2 regions of the Agathobacter rectalis ATCC 33656 genome follow, and region 1 is predicted to be linked to the other one. Evidence: predicted binding sites of a transcription regulator. Region 1 holds the regulator's gene; the other holds the start of a gene.
The links. Region 1 encodes NrdR, which represses ribonucleotide reductase genes. Its sites were predicted from a motif close to CACAANATNTTGTG; they were not measured.
Positions count from the first base shown of each region.

Region 2: a site for NrdR is predicted at 3,171-3,184, ahead of nrdD (anaerobic ribonucleoside-triphosphate reductase). Genes of this name have one in related genera too.

Region 1 covers NC_012781.1:1,307,598-1,316,003, forward strand. The annotation lists gene EUBREC_RS06325 (transglutaminase-like domain-containing protein) at 1-1,257, shown strand, start outside; gene EUBREC_RS06330 (PTS sugar transporter subunit IIABC) at 1,459-3,711, shown strand; gene EUBREC_RS06335 (PRD domain-containing protein) at 3,756-4,070, shown strand; gene ychF (redox-regulated ATPase YchF) at 4,204-5,304, shown strand; gene EUBREC_RS06345 (YlmC/YmxH family sporulation protein) at 5,380-5,637, shown strand; gene nrdR (transcriptional regulator NrdR) at 5,827-6,282, shown strand; gene EUBREC_RS06355 (hypothetical protein) at 6,328-6,735, shown strand; gene EUBREC_RS06360 (YqeG family HAD IIIA-type phosphatase) at 6,732-7,238, shown strand; gene rpiB (ribose 5-phosphate isomerase B) at 7,278-7,721, shown strand; gene efp (elongation factor P) at 7,840-8,397, shown strand.
Region 2 covers NC_012781.1:2,266,010-2,274,415, forward strand. The annotation lists gene EUBREC_RS10825 (sodium/proline symporter) at 1-779, shown strand, start outside; gene nrdD (anaerobic ribonucleoside-triphosphate reductase) at 919-3,126, opposite strand; gene EUBREC_RS10835 (MarR family winged helix-turn-helix transcriptional regulator) at 3,512-3,964, opposite strand; gene EUBREC_RS10840 (ABC transporter ATP-binding protein) at 4,134-5,882, shown strand; gene EUBREC_RS10845 (ABC transporter ATP-binding protein) at 5,882-7,774, shown strand; gene EUBREC_RS10850 (NAD(+) synthase) at 8,136-8,406, opposite strand, start outside.

The sequences.
Region 1 (8,406 bases):
GAGCAGCCTCTTGAGGTCAATAATGATTTCTATGCGGCATACAATAATTATGTAATGGAAAACTATACTGCAAAGCAGGGTGGTGACGGGATTGTTGCGGAAGATGCAAAGTGGCTTCTTAGGACAGGACAGCTCACAAGCAATATGATGTATACAGGCTATATAAGAGAAAATGATGCCAACAGGATTGCGGCAGCACAGCTGGTGCAGCAGTTTCTGACATCGAAGGCTTTTAAGTACAGCAAAAATCCTCCTTCCACAGGTGGTAAGGATGTAGTTGAAAATTTCCTCTCAAATAGCAGACAGGGCTTTTGTGTGCATTTTGCATCGGCTGGCACGATGATACTCAGACAGATGGGCGTTCCATGCCGTTATGTAAGCGGATACTGTGCAAAGGAGGACAGCTTCAAATCCGGTGAAAATGATGAGGATATATGTGAGGTGAAGGATTCGCAGTCGCATGCTTGGGTTGAAATATATCTGGATGATTTCGGATGGATTCCGGTGGAGATGACACCGGGATATTTTGAGTATGTGACAGGTGAGAATCCGTTTGACTATATTGGTGTCAACGGAAAGAAAACAAACACCGGTGCTGCTTATAATGATAGTGAGCATATGAATGATACTGCGGCAGATGAAGATGCTGCAAATGAAGATACAAAAAATACAGATGCAGAAAATGATGACACAGCAAAAGATGATACATCAAAAGCTGCAGCAAACAGTACATCAGGTGATGGCAGTGAGAAGGCTTATGGTTCACAGTCAGGTGCGGATAAACGTACAGATGCTCAGAACTCAAAAACGAGACTTCATATACCACCGGTGATTTTAAAAACCTCACTCTGTGTGATTTTTCTGACTGCACTTACAGCCATCATAGTTTATATCAAAAGGCGAAGAAATATTTTGTGGGAAGCAAGACTTGAAAAAAGGGTGAAAAAATGCCGTTACAGCAGGGCTGCAATAATGATAAACAACCGCATCTACAAAGGACTGGGACATCCTTCAAAAAACAGGACAGATGAGCTTTATCTGGCTAACCTTAAGGAAAAATACTGCGGACCGGATTATTGCGGAATCCACTGGGACGAGTACATGCGCATCATACAAAAGGCTGTGTATTCATCAGAGGGCATCACGGGGGAAGAATGCTTTATGGTGATGGAAACATGGAGGCGTCTGGAGAAAAAAGACATTAGACATAATTCACAAAAAAACATGTATAAAAACAGCATGATTAACAAAAAATAAATTCGTTGGGAAAATTGTGTTGAAATGATAAAGCTTCTGTGATATAAACTTTAACAGACGTGTTACTTTTAGGGAGGCATTTGTCGTACATAACTTTTAACAGGGTTAGTGTATGATAAGTGCCTCCTTTTTGTCGCTGGAGCAAAAAAGAATGATAGGTGCAAATCGGTACATACCCTGCATTTATAGGAGGAAAAGCTCATGAAAGACAAAATTTTTGGTGTCCTGCAGAGAGTAGGACGAAGCTTCATGCTTCCAATCGCAATCCTTCCGGTAGCAGGCTTGCTTTTAGGACTAGGAAGCTCATTCACCAACACCACAACAATTGAGACCTATGGTTTACAGTGGCTGCTCGGGGATAAGACTATACTCCATGCACTTCTTGTAATCATGAATGCGGTCGGAAGTGCCATATTCGATAACCTTCCGCTCATTTTTGCGGTCGGAGTAGCAATCGGAATGGCAAAGAAGGAAAAAGAGGTGTCAGCACTTTCAGCAGTCATAGCATACTTTGTTATGAATGTATCAATCAATGCGATGCTCAAGATTTCCGGAAAAATCCTTGCAGACGGAAGCATTGCAAAGGATGTGCTTGATGGAACCATCACATCAGTATGTGGTATCCAGTCATTGCAGATGGGTGTGTTTGGCGGAATTATTGTAGGACTGGGAGTGGCAGCACTGCACAACCGTTTCTACAAGATTGAGCTGCCGAATGCATTGTCATTTTTCGGTGGAACAAGATTTGTGCCTATCATCTCAACCGTGGCATATCTGTTTGTAGGAATCCTAATGTATTTTATCTGGCCGACAGTGCAGAACGGAATCTATGCACTCGGCGGAGTGGTGACAGGAACAGGATATTTCGGAACACTTCTCTTTGGTATTATAAAGAGAGCTCTTATTCCATTCGGACTGCACCATGTATTTTACATGCCGTTCTGGCAGACAGCAGTCGGTGGAACAATGGAGGTTGCAGGACATATGGTTGAGGGTGGACAGAACATCTTCTTCGCACAGCTTGCTGACTCTGCAAATATCGCACATTTCAGTGCCGATGCCACAAGATATTTCTCGGGAGAGTTCATTTTCATGATTTTTGGACTTCCGGGAGCAGCACTTGCAATGTATAAATGTGCAAAGCCGGAAAAGAAAAAACAGGCAGGAAGCCTTTTACTTTCTGCAACACTTGCATGTATGTTTACAGGAATCACAGAGCCTCTTGAGTTCTCATTCCTTTTCGTAGCACCGGCTCTCTTTGCAGTACAGGTAGTGCTCGCAGGAAGCGCATACATGATAGCACATATTTTAAACATCGCTGTAGGACTTACTTTCTCAGGAGGATTACTTGATTTCTTCCTGTTTGGTATATTGCAGGGAAATGAAAAGACAAGCTGGCTGCTCGTGATTCCGGTGGGAATAGTATATTTCTTACTGTATTACTTTATTTTCAGCTTCCTTATAAAGAAGTTTGATTTCAAGACTCCGGGCCGTGAGGATGACGATACAGAGACAAAGCTCTACACCAAGGCAGATGTAAATGCAAGAAAAGCTGCTAAGGATACAAAAGCTTCTGACGACAAAGCGACTGTAGACGAGCTCTCGCAGACTATATCACGAGGTCTCGGCGGCAAAGCCAATATCTCAGATGTGGACTGCTGTGCGACAAGGCTTCGTATCACAGTAATTGATCCCGACAAGGTAAACGATGCGCTTCTTAAATCAACAGGAGCATCAGGAGTCGTGCACAAGGGACAGGGCGTACAGATTATCTATGGACCAAGAGTAACAGTGATAAAATCAGATCTGGAGGATTATCTTGCGAGTGTGACAGAGGAGCATTTCGAGGATGATGCAGCAGAAAATAATACAGCAGACGCAGATGAAGTGAAGAATGAAAATGCAGCTTCGGCCACTGATTCAAAAACAGAAGATTCAAGCACCGTTTCAGATAAAGCACAGGACGCTGCTGACACCAAAGAGCCGACAAGCACAGTTATCATCTCAAGCCCTATGACAGGAATAGCAGCAGACCTCTCAACAGCACCGGATGAGGCTTTTGCCGGCAAAATGATGGGTGACGGAGCAGTAGTCACACCTGAGGAGGGCGTGGTTGTAGCACCTGAGGATGGAACTGTTTTATTCGTTTTTGATACAAAGCATGCTTTGGGATTTACAACCGACTCAGGAATTGGTATGATAATCCATGTAGGAATTGATACAGTAAAGCTCGAGGGTAAAGGCTTTGACGTACAGGTTGAGGCAGGATGCCATGTTAATAAGGGCGATGTGCTCATGAAGCTTGACCTTGACTACTTAAAGGCGAACGCACCATCAGTTACAACTCCTGTCATCTGCACAGAGCTAAAAGATAATCAGAAAATCCGCCTCATCACAGACGGACCGATTAAGGCGGGGGAGCCTCTCTACGCAGTTGACACCTACGAGAAGTAATTCATACATCCTTAAACAATTCAAAGGTATCGGATGCCATGGAGATGGCGGCAGCAGTTCGAAAATGCGCCACATTTATAGAGGAAAAGATTGGAAAGCACATAGATGTCACTACTATGGCCTACAACCGCCTCATGAACCATATCCGCCACATGGTATCAAGAGCCGCGACCGGAGAAAAATTAAAGGTTGATCTCAATCAGTTTATCGAGAAAAATTATCCGGAGTCATTCGCACTGGCAGGTGATATATGTAAAGAGCTTGGAAAGGACTTAAATCATGAGTTTTTGGACAATGAGACAGGCTACCTTGCCATACATATCGAGCAGATTAAGTGTGATGAGATGGTAAGTGAATAATAAAATGTGAAAACCTTCCTGCATATTAGGTTATGTACAAATCTCTTGCAATGTGGTACACTACATAGTTGTATCAACAAACATCCGATACACAAAATACATATGAAATCAATTTAAAGGAGATATATATACCATGAAACTCGGAATCGTCGGACTTCCGAACGTCGGAAAGTCTACATTATTCAACTCACTCACAAAGGCAGGAGCGCTTTCAGCAAACTATCCTTTTGCCACAATCGACCCAAACGTAGGTATTGTTTCAGTGCCTGACGAGAGAATCGTAAAGCTCGGAGAGCTCTATCACACAAAGAAGGTTACACCTGCAACAATCGAATTTGTTGATATCGCAGGTCTTGTGAAGGGAGCCAGTAAGGGTGAGGGACTTGGAAACCAGTTCCTTGCAAATATCCGTGAGGTAGATGCAATCGTACACGTAGTGCGCTGCTTTGAGGATACAAACATTATCCATGTAGATGGCTCTGTAGATCCTGCAAGAGATATCGAGACAATCAATCTTGAGCTTATTTTCTCGGATGTTGAGATTCTTGACAGGCGAATTGCAAAGATTGCAAAGCAGGCAAGAATGGACAAGACACTTGCAAAGGAGCTTGAGCTTGTTGAGGCAGTAAAGGCTCATCTTGAGGACGGAAAGATGGCCAGAACCTTTGAAGTGCCTGATGATGAGGATGCACAGCTTTGGTTCAAGGGATATAATCTCCTTACAGCAAAGCCTACCATCTACGCAGCAAACGTATCAGAGGACGACCTCGCAGATGACGGCGCAAGCAATCCGCATGTTGCAAAGGTAAGAGAAATGGCAAAGGAAGAGGGCGCAGAGGTATTTGTTATCTGTGCACAGATTGAGCAGGAGCTTGCAGATCTCGATGAGGACGAAAAGAAGGAGTACCTTGAGGATTTAGGTGTTGAGTCAAGCGGTCTCGATAAGCTTGTAGCAGCCAGCTATTCACTTCTCGGACTTATTTCCTTCCTCACAGCAGGAGAGGATGAGTGCCGTGCATGGACTATAAAGAAAGGTACAAAGGCACCACAGGCAGCCGGCAAGATACATACTGATTTCGAGCGTGGCTTCATCAAGGCGGAGGTAGTCAACTATCAGGATCTTCTTGACAACGGAAGCCTTGCAGCCGCAAGAGAAAAGGGCATCGTAGGCATGGAAGGAAAAGAGTACGTTGTTAAGGACGGAGATGTAATTCTTTTCAGATTTAATGTATAATTTTATGAATAAAACGCTTTTATAAGCACAAAATCAAAAAGAAACGCATAAGATAGACCAAGGGAGGTCTGTTTTATGCGTTTTCTGGATTTATGCGAAAAAGAGGTTGTGAGCGTGGAGGAGGGCAGGTTCATAGGGCACGTACGGGATTTGGAGTTTGACCCGGTCTGTGGCAAAATCTGTGCGATTATCGTGCCGGGACCGGGAAAATATATGGGAATATTTTGCAGGGATTATGAATATTGTATTCCATGGGTTAAGATTGTGAAGATTGGACCCGATATAATATTGGTAAATATATGTGAGTCTGATATGCGGCGCAAGCTGTTATGATTTTATAAATACAAAAAAAATATAAAAAAAGTCGAAATCAGTACAAAACATATTGACAACGAAAATTAGTATATATATACTAAAATATGTATAGGTCTTTTTAAATACAGATGATGATTTGAAGTATTATAATGAGAAACAAAGATATTTTGCTTCTTCATACTATATGATACCTACGGAGGGTACAGCATGAAGTGTCCATTTTGCAGTAGTGACAACACAAGGGTAATAGACTCAAGACCGGCTGATGACAACAGCTCTATCAGGCGCAGAAGGCTGTGCGATGATTGCGGCAAGCGTTTCACTACATATGAGAAGGTGGAGACAATCCCGCTCATCGTTATAAAAAAGGACAACAACAGAGAGCAGTATGACCGCTCCAAGATTGAAAAGGGCGTGCTTCTTGCATGTCACAAGAGACCGATTTCAGCAGATACAATCTCAAAGCTTGTAGATGAGGTCGAGATAGAAATCTTTGCCAGAGAGGAAAAGGAAATCTCTACATCACTCATCGGAGAGTTGATTATGGACAGATTAAAGGACCTTGATGCGGTAGCATATGTGAGGTTTGCGTCAGTTTACAGAGAGTTTAAGGATGTCAATACATTTATGACAGAGCTTAAAAAGATGCTTGACACCAAATAGTGTTTAGGCAGCAGGATTTATTTAAAACAGGATGGGAAGGTGCGTATGAACATTTCCGGTATTCGCCCGAGCGAAGGCTTTTATTCATACAATTCCATAAGGGTAAACGAGCTTAGAAACAGCCAGATTATGAGTTCGAAGCAGGCAGTGGATGACACAGCTTCACAGCAATCCATTGCTGATGATACGGCTGATTATGAGGCTGCAAGGGCAAGGCAGAGCTTTACCTCGCTTGATTATGCAAAGACATATGATTCCAATGCGAGCTATGAGCTTAAGGGTGCTGACAGTGATATCAGCACACTTGATGTCGCAAAGGCTGTATCCGATTTAGACAAGGATAAGGTATTGCAGCAGTATCAGCATTTTGTCGGCAGTGCGGATGGTATGGTTATGCAGCAGGCAGCCTTGAATGAACAGATTAACAGGGAGACAGAGAATTTTATACTATGAGTTTTTTATACCCGGGAGAGTACATTGACTCGACATACAGCATAGATTTTGATAAATTATATAAGGAGGGCTACAGGGGCATTATTTTTGATATCGACAACACCCTTGTGACTCATGGTTCGCCTGCTGATGAGCGGGCGATTGCTTTGTTTAAGCACCTTAAGGAGCTTGGTTTTTCGTGCCTTGTGCTCTCAAACAACAAAGAGCCGCGTGTGAAGAGCTTTGCTAAGCAGGTTGGGATAAAGTATATCTACAAGGCAGGAAAGCCCAAGCCATCAGGCTATCGTACAGCAATGGAGAGGCTTGGCACAGATACGAAAAACACTCTTTTTGTGGGAGATCAGATATTTACAGATATCATCGGAGCTAATCTTACGGGCATCAGATCAATACTTGTAGCACCTATTGACCCACATGAGGAGATACAGATTGTGCTTAAGCGCTTTATTGAAAAGCCTGTAATTGCATGCTACAAGAAGCATTTAAAGAAAGTAAATAAATAATTTTTAACTAATAATTTAAAATTTGGAGGCATATATATTATGAAGATTGCAATCGGAAACGATCACGCAGCAGTTGAGCTTAAAAAGACAATAATGGAGTACGTTGAGAGCATGGGTCACGAGGTTACCAACTTCGGCACAGATTCAAGTGAGAGCTGCAATTACCCGGAGTATGGTGAGAAGGTGGCTAATGCAGTGGCATCGGGCGAGTTTGACTGCGGAATACTGATATGCGGTACCGGTGTGGGTATCTCAATAGCAGCCAATAAGGTCAACGGAATCCGTGCGGCAGTTTGCTCAGACACAGCCACAGCACGCCTTGTAAAACAGCACAACAATGCCAATATCATAGCCTTTGGTGAGAGGATTGTAGGTGTTGAGCTTGCAAAGGATATCGTAAAGGCTTATCTGACAGCCGAGTTTGAGGGCGGCAGACACGCAAAGAGAATAGCTATGATATCGGATATCGAGGCTAGAAACTAATATAAAACCAATACAAATTCATGCAATAGAAAATAAATACTTGAAATGTATTGCTTTTTATTGTAAAATGGACGAATGAGAGAGCTTAGGCTCGCACGATTTAAGGAGGAAGTAACTAATGATTTCAGCAGGAGATTTCAGAAACGGTGTTACTATCGAGTTCGAGGGAAACATCTATCAGATTATCGAATTTCAGCATGTTAAACCAGGAAAAGGTGCAGCATTTGTACGTACAAAGTTAAAGAATATCATCAGTGGTGGTGTTGTTGAGAAGACATTCCGTCCAACAGAGAAATGCCCTACAGCACACATTGACCGTAAGGATATGCAGTATCTTTATGCAGATGATGATTTCTATCATTTCATGGATGTTGAGACATATGACCAGATTGACTTACCAAAGGATGAGGTTGGCGATGCTCTCAAGTTTGTAAAAGAGAATGAGATGTGTAAGGTTTGTTCACACAAGGGCAATGTATTTGCAGTTGAGCCACCACTTTTCGTTGAGCTTACTGTTACAGAGACAGAGCCTGGCTTCAAGGGTGATACAGCAACAGGTGCTACAAAGCCTGCTACAGTTGAGACAGGTGCTACAGTTTATGTACCACTTTTTGTTGAGACAGATGATGTTATCAAGATTGATACAAGAACAGGTGAGTACCTTTCACGTGTATAATCTGTAGTT
Region 2 (8,406 bases), 960 kb from region 1:
TCTCAAGCTGGCAGGATATCGTGTCAGGACTGGCATGGGGACTTGGTTACTTTGGTATGCCACATATCATTATCAGATTCATGTCCATCAAATCACAGAAGGATTTGAAAAAATCAGCAAAAATCGGAATCACATGGACCTTGCTTATTGTATTTTTTGCAACCTTAATCGGAGTAATCGGAAGACTTTTCCTTGGCTTTGACGAATCAATCAATGAAAACTCTCTTGTTTTCATCCAGATTGTAAGAAAGATTTTCCCGGGTGTTATCTCAGGTATACTCCTCTCTGCAGTGCTTGCTGCTTCCATGAGCACCGCAGACAGCCAGCTGCTTGCTGCTTCATCTGCATTCTCGAGTGATGTGTACAAGCCTGTCATCAGAAAAGGCAAGGCAAGTGATAAAGAGATGATGTGGACCGGCCGTATTGTCGTTCTTGGAATCTCTGTTGCAGCACTCATCATCGCATCAAACCCTAATGCCGGCTCTATCATGGCACTTGTTTCCAATGCATGGGGTATCTTTGGAGCTGCCTTTGGACCTGCAATCATGCTCAGCCTCTTCTGGAAGCGCTTTAACTTCAAGGGTGCTGTTGCAGGAATCATAACAGGTGCTGCCGTTGATATATTGTGGTATGCATTCCTCACATCAACCGGAATCTACGAGCTGCTGCCGGGATTTGTTTTAGGACTTATCGCAGCCGTTGTTGTGACACTTTGCACAAATGAGCCTTCAAAAGAGGTTTATGAGCTCTTCGATAAGGCTCAAAAATTTGATGAGTAATTGAAATAATTAATCATTTAAGAACATAAGTAAAACCGTCGTACCCTGCCATTTACGGCCCGGTACGACGGTTTTATTTTTCTTATGCTTTATGTTGTGCTTTTAGAATGGTCTGTCTCAAATACAATTCCTTTAACTTCTACAGATGAAGCACTCGCTCTTTAATCTCCTGGGTTCTTCCCTGATTCCAGAACTGTGTGCCTATATAGCCGCATGTACGGCGGGCTACACTCATCTTGTTCTGGTCACGATTGCCACAGTGTGGGCACTCCCAGATAAGCTTGCCTGAGCCCTCTTCCTCTACGATTTTGATTTCTCCGTCGTAGCCGCATACCTGGCAATAGTCGCTCTTTGTATTCAGCTCTGCGTACATGATATTGTCGTAAATGTACTGCATTACTGAAAGCACTGCAGGGATATTGTCCTGCATGTTTGGTACCTCAACGTAGCTGATAGCGCCACCCGGAGACAGCTTCTGGAACTGGGACTCAAACTTTAGCTTGTCAAATGCATTAATCTGCTCTGTTACATGCACATGGTAGCTGTTTGTAATATAGTTCTTGTCGGTAACACCCTTTATGATACCAAAGCGCTTCTGTAAGCACTTCGCGAACTTATAGGTGGTAGACTCAAGCGGTGTGCCATATATACTGAAATCGATGTTTGACTCCTTTTTCCACTGCTCACATGCATCGTTTAAGCGCTGCATTACCTTAAGTGCAAACGGTGTTCCCTCTTTTGGCTCTGTGTGTGATACTCCCTTCATATAGCGTACACACTCACAAAGTCCTGCATAGCCGAGTGAGATTGTTGAGTATCCGTTAAATAATAATGGGTCTATAACCTCTCCCTTTTTCAGACGTGCAAGTGCTCCGTTCTGCCAGAGAATCGGTGCTACATCGGATTTGGTACCAAGAAGCCTCTTATGTCTGCACATAAGTGCTCTATGACACAGCTCAAGTCTCTCATCAAGTATCTTCCAGAATTTTTCCTCATCCTTTTCTGATGAGCATGCCACATCAACGAGATTTAAGGTGACAACACCCTGGTTGAAACGTCCATAGTATTTACGCTTGTTTGGATCAAAGTTCTCGGCATGTGCCACATTGCCCGCTGTCTGTGAGCATCTGTCCACTGTGAGGAATGAACGGCAGCCCATGCATGTATACACATCTCCGTCCTTAAGCTCCTTCATGACCTTCTCTGAAATATAGTCAGGCACCATTCTCTTTGCAGAGCACTGTGCCGCGAGCACTGTGAGATTCCAGTACTTTGAATCCTCTGTGATATTATCATCCTCAAGCACATATATGAGCTTAGGGAATGCCGGTGTGATATATACACCCTTTTCGTTCTTTACACCCTTTATTCTCTGGTGCAGCATCTCCTCAATGATTGCGGCAAGATCTGCCTTTGTCTGCGGATCGGATACCTCATTCAGGTACATGAATACTGTGATAAACGGTGCCTGTCCGTTTGTAGTCATGAGTGTGATGACCTGATACTGAATCATCTGCACACCACGGTTGATTTCCTCCTTGACACGGAGCTCTGCTACCTCGTTGATTTTTTCTTCATCTAAATCAAGGCCTACGCTCTCGAATTCCTTTTGCACCTGCTTTCTGAACTTCTCACGACTGACCTGTACAAATGGTGCCAGATGTGCAAGCGAGATACTCTGTCCACCATACTGTGAGCTGGCAATCTGTGCGATAGCCTGTGTAGCAATGTTGCAGGCTGTTGAAAAGCTCTTTGGTGTGTCAATCATAGTCTCACTGATTACTGTGCCGTTCTGAAGCATGTCCTCAAGGTTTACAAGACAGCAGTTGTGCATATGCTGTGCAAAATAATCTGCATCGTGGAAATGGATAAGCCCCTTCTCATGAGCCTCCACTATATCCTCAGGAAGCAGGAAACGGCGTGTGATATCCTTGCTCACCTCACCTGCCATGTAGTCACGCTGCACGCTGTTTACAGTAGGATTCTTGTTGGAGTTTTCCTGCTTTACCTCCTCGTTATTGCACTCAAGAAGGCTAAGAATCTGCTGGTCCGTAGAGTTTGACTTACGGACGATGGCTCTCTTATATCTGTAAGTAATGTAGTTTCTGGCTACGGTAAAGGCACGCTTGTTCATGAGCTGGTTCTCCACCATATCCTGTATCTCCTCAACGCTTGGAGAGCGCTTCATGTTCTCACATGCAGTCTCCACGTTGCTTGCAATTTCCTCAATCTGATCAGCAGTAAGCTTCTCATAGTCTAGCACTGAATCGTTTGCCTTTCTAATGGCAGCTACAATTTTGGCTGCATCAAATATATCCTCACTGCCGCTTCGCTTGATGATTTTCATGTAAATTTCTCCTCTCTGTATACTATATTCCATATAATGTAGTGTACTATATATAGTATTGTCATTCAATGCACATACTATATATATACATTTTATCATGTGTAATGGCACAAAATATGCAGCTATAAATGAGATGTAATCATTAATTCATGTCACTGCCCTGCAATGTAAAGCGGGCTTTTCACCAAACAATTACGATATAGCTACATATAAAATGCCATATTATTTAATACAAATCTGTGCATCTGTCTTTTGATGACAATCTAAATTATACAAGATATTGTTGCTATGTCAATACGCTCAACAATATTTTGTAGCATTTTGACTTATTGCACAAAAAAATCCACAATATTTATGCTACTTTTTCAACTCTGTAATTATTTTGTTACTTGTTAAGCTTTTCCATATTGTCAATCACTCTGTCCAAAAAGCCAAGCATCATGTTAAACTCCTCCTTAGAAAAGCCTTCGTGCATGGCTTCCTCTATTACCATTATATTTTCCCTTACCCTGTTTTCATGGTCCAGTGCTTTTTGCGTCAGCTCAATCCTCTTAAGCCTTGCATCATTTTCCATAGGTGTGCGCACGATATAGCCGTTTTTTTCAAGACTTTTAAGCATATTTGTCACTGTGGCTCCTGACAGATGAAACTTTGCTTCGATATCCTTTTGAAATATATTTTGGCCCTGATTATCCATTATATATCCAATCATCATCCCCTGGCTTCGCGGTATACATTCTGTTTTACTGCACCTTTTTCTGTCAAAATATCTGTCTATGCTCCTGCTGATGCGGTTTATCTTGTGTCCTAAGTATTTATCCGGTGTAAACTCCTTCATATCTGAAATCCTTTCATAGATTTTTCTTGACAATAAAAAAAGTATATCTATAATATAGTTAGCACACTAACTAATTAAATGCAAGTATTTTTTTAGTTAACCACATTACCATAAATGTGGGAAGTTTGTTTTAATCAAATATGAAATATAAGAAGAAAGGACAAAACATATGTTAAAAACACTAGGTGCCCAAATAAAGGAATACAAATGGGCTTCGATTGCGACACCTGTTTTCATGCTGCTTGAGGTGGCTGTGGATACCATAATCCCTCTTCTCATGGCATCAATCATCGACAACGGTGTCAATATGGGCGACACAAGGCATATCTATATCATGGGTGTGTGGATGATTGTCGCAGCACTGTTTGGTCTTTTGACAGGATGTCTCGGTGCAAAATATGGTGCAAAGGCCGCCATGGGCTTTGGAAAAAATCTGCGTGCTGCAATGTTTCGCAACATCCAGACCTTTTCCTTTGCAAATATCGACAGATTCTCATCCGCTAGCCTTGTCACACGTATGACAACCGATGTGACCAACATCCAGAATGCTTACATGATGCTGCTTCGCATGGCTATGAGAGCCCCTGCATCCATAATATGTGCGATGGCTATGTCATTTTTCATCAGCCCTCGCCTTGCGACAATATACTTAATCGCTGTCATTGTGCTTGGAGCTTTACTGCTTTTCATCAGTAAGGCGGCCATGAAATACTTCGACAGAGCCTTCAAGCGCTATGATGACCTGAATGAAAGCGTACAGGAAAACGTATCCGCTATCCGCGTTGTAAAGGCATACGTCCGTGAGGATTATGAGAAGAAACGTTTTTCAAAGGCAGCACAGAATATCTACGACGTATTTGTGAAGGCAGAAAGCCTTGTGGTATACAACTCTCCTCTCATGCAGTTTACAGTGTATGCCTGCATCCTGTTAATAAGCTGGCTCGGAGCTCATATGGTGGTAAGCAGCACTCTCACTACAGGTGATCTGATGGCTCTTCTCACCTATTGCATGAATATTCTGATGAACCTCATGATGCTCTCGATGGTGTTTGTAATGATTTCACTCTCACTCGCATCCGCAAGACGAATCAGCGAGGTATTAAATGAACAGAGCACACTGCACAATCCAAAGGAACCGCTTTACGATGTGCCTGACGGAAGCATAAGCTTTAAGCATGTATCCTTCAGATATTCAGACACCGCTGAAACTCCGGTTCTGTCAGATATAAATCTAGACATAAAATCCGGTGAGACCATCGGCATCATAGGAGGAACCGGAAGCTCGAAATCTTCCCTTGTAAACCTGATAAGCCGTCTCTATGACACAGACACAGGCTCTGTAATCGTTGGGGGCCACGATGTGCGTGAATACGATATGGACACTCTCAGAAACAAGGTCGCTGTCGTGCTCCAGCAGAACGTGCTTTTCTCGGGCACCATACTCGAAAATCTGCGCTGGGGTGACAAAAACGCTACCACAGATGAGTGTATTGAGGCCTGCAAAATGGCATGCGCCGATGACTTTATCGAGTCCTTCCCTGACAAGTACAACACCTACATAGAGCAGGGCGGAACCAACGTATCCGGTGGCCAGAAGCAGCGTCTGTGTATCGCAAGAGCTCTACTTAAAAAGCCAAGGATACTCATACTCGATGACAGCACCTCGGCTGTGGATACAGCAACAGATTCAAAAATCCGTGCTGCCCTCGCAAAAACAATACCGGGAACCACTAAGCTCATCATCGCACAGCGTATCTCATCAGTCATGGATGCTGACCGTATCATCGTGATGAATGACGGAAAAGTGGACGGCTTTGACACTCACGAAAATCTGCTTAAAAATAATGAAATCTACCGCGATGTTTACGATTCCCAGACAAACGGCGGAGGAGACTTTGATGAAGGAGGTGCTGCCTGATGCCAGGACCACGAGGACCACGAGGTCCAAAACCCAAAATTAAAAATCCCGGTAAGCTTTTTGCGCGCCTCATGGGATTTATTTTCAAGAAATATTTACCGGCCTGCATAATTGTTGTGATATGTATCTTTGTCAGTGTACTTGCAAATGTGCAGGGAACCATGTTTACCAAAAATTTGATTGATGACTATATAGTACCACTGCTTAAGACAGGAAGTCCCGACTACGGACCACTCCTTGCAGCAATGGGAAGGGTCGCCGTATTCTACGGCATCGGCGTCATCAGTACGTTTGCATACAGCAAAATAATGATCTACGTATCACAGGGCACCATTAAGAACCTGCGTGTTGAGCTCTTTTCCCATATGCAGGATCTGCCAATCCGATACTTTGACTCACATGCGCACGGCGATATCATGTCAATTTATACAAACGATATCGATACACTCCGCCAGCTCATCAGCCAGAGTCTTCCGCAGATACTTAACAGTGCTATCACTGTTGTGAGCGTTTTTGTTTCAATGGTCATATTAAATATTCCGCTCACCATACTAACTATCGTGATGGTAATCGTAACAACAGTCGTGACAAAGAAATTTGCAGGCTTCTCCAGCCGCTATTTCCTTGCACAGCAGCGCGACCTCGGCAAGGTTAACGGCTTCATCGAGGAAATGCTCAACGGCCAGAAGGTAGTCAAGGTATTTACCCACGAGCAGGAAAATATTGAAGCCTTCGACAAAATAAACGATGAACTCTTTGAAAGCGCTTACAATGCCAACATGTACTCCAACATGCTCGGTCCTGTAAACGCACAGATTGGAAATCTAAGCTACGTGCTCTGCGCTCTTGCCGGCGGTGTTATGGCTCTTTCAGGCTTTGGCGGTCTGACCCTTGGTAAGCTTGCGAGCTTTCTGACCTTTAACAAGAGCTTTAACATGCCTATCTCGCAGGTCAGCCAGCAGTTCAACAGTATCATCATGGCGCTTGCCGGATGTGACCGTATCTTCTCACTGCTCGACGAAACGCCTGAGACTGACGAGGGCTATGTCACACTGGTAAATGCTAAGGAAGAAAACGGAAAACTTACCGAAACCCATGAACGCACCGGCTTATGGGCATGGAAGCATACTCATCAGGCTGACGGCTCTGTGGACTACAAAAAGCTTGAGGGCGATGTGGTATTTGACGATGTGGATTTCGGATATGTGCCTGAGAAAATTGTACTGCACGATGTGGATCTTTTTGCAACACCCGGTCAGAAGATTGCCTTTGTTGGCACCACCGGAGCTGGAAAGACTACCATCACTAACCTTATCAACCGCTTCTACGATATAGCAGACGGCAAGATAAGATATGACGGCATCAATATAAACAAGATTAAAAAGGCTGATCTGCGCCACTCTCTTGGCATTGTTTTGCAGGATACCCATCTTTTCACAGCTACTGTCATGGAAAACATCCGCTACGGCAAGCTTGATGCCACAGATGATGAAGTATACGCAGCTGCCCGCCTGGCAAACGCCGATACGTTTATCCGCCAGCTTCCTGACGGCTACAATACTGTACTGACAGGTGACGGTGCAAACCTAAGCCAGGGCCAGCGCCAGCTTCTAGCCATTGCGCGTGCCGCTATCGCCGATCCTCCTGTGCTCATCCTCGATGAGGCTACAAGCTCAATTGATACACGTACTGAGCGTATTGTTCAGGACGGCATGGATAAGCTCATGCATGGCCGTACTACATTTGTTATCGCACACAGGCTTTCTACTGTCAGAAACAGCGACTGTATTATGGTTTTGGAGCAGGGACGCATTATTGAAAGGGGAAGTCATGATGAGCTGATTTCAAAGAAGGGAAAGTATTATCAGCTTTATACAGGAAAGACTGCGTAATTCAGTGTCATGGCATGACTACGAAAACCGGGAGACCGGGAACGCAGCCCGTGGGGCACACCCTCATGTGCGCTAACGCTTTGCTGTTAAGATTCTGTACGAATTATGCTTATAGTGTTTCTATGCTTGACGAAAACGGCTTTTATGCGCCGTCCATGGCGCATAACACCTTGCCCAGCCATCCATGGCTGGGCATTTCTGTGTTTCATGTGCATAATTCTACAGTATCTAAACAGCTTCGCTAGTCGCTTACATGAGGGTGTGCCCCCTGCTGCGTTCCCGGTCTCCCGGTTTTCTTACGCTGTGACTAGATGTTCATTTGTGGTTAGCTAATATTTCTTTCATCTTTTTGCACTTCGGCCTAATACAATTCCACCATATCGCTTGGCATTCTCAGATCACCTCTAGGAGATAATGAAACAGTTCCCACCTTTGGTCCGTCAGGTATGCATGAACGCTTAAACTGCTGCTGCCTGAAACGCGTAAAGAATGTTTCCAGAGTCTTTTCTATTTCACCCTTACTTACATTTGCAAAAGCAATCTCTGCAAGTTTTAATATCCGATCCCGGCTTTCTCCATTACGCAGAAAATGATAAAGGAAGAAGTCATGAAGGTCATATTTGCCGATGCTC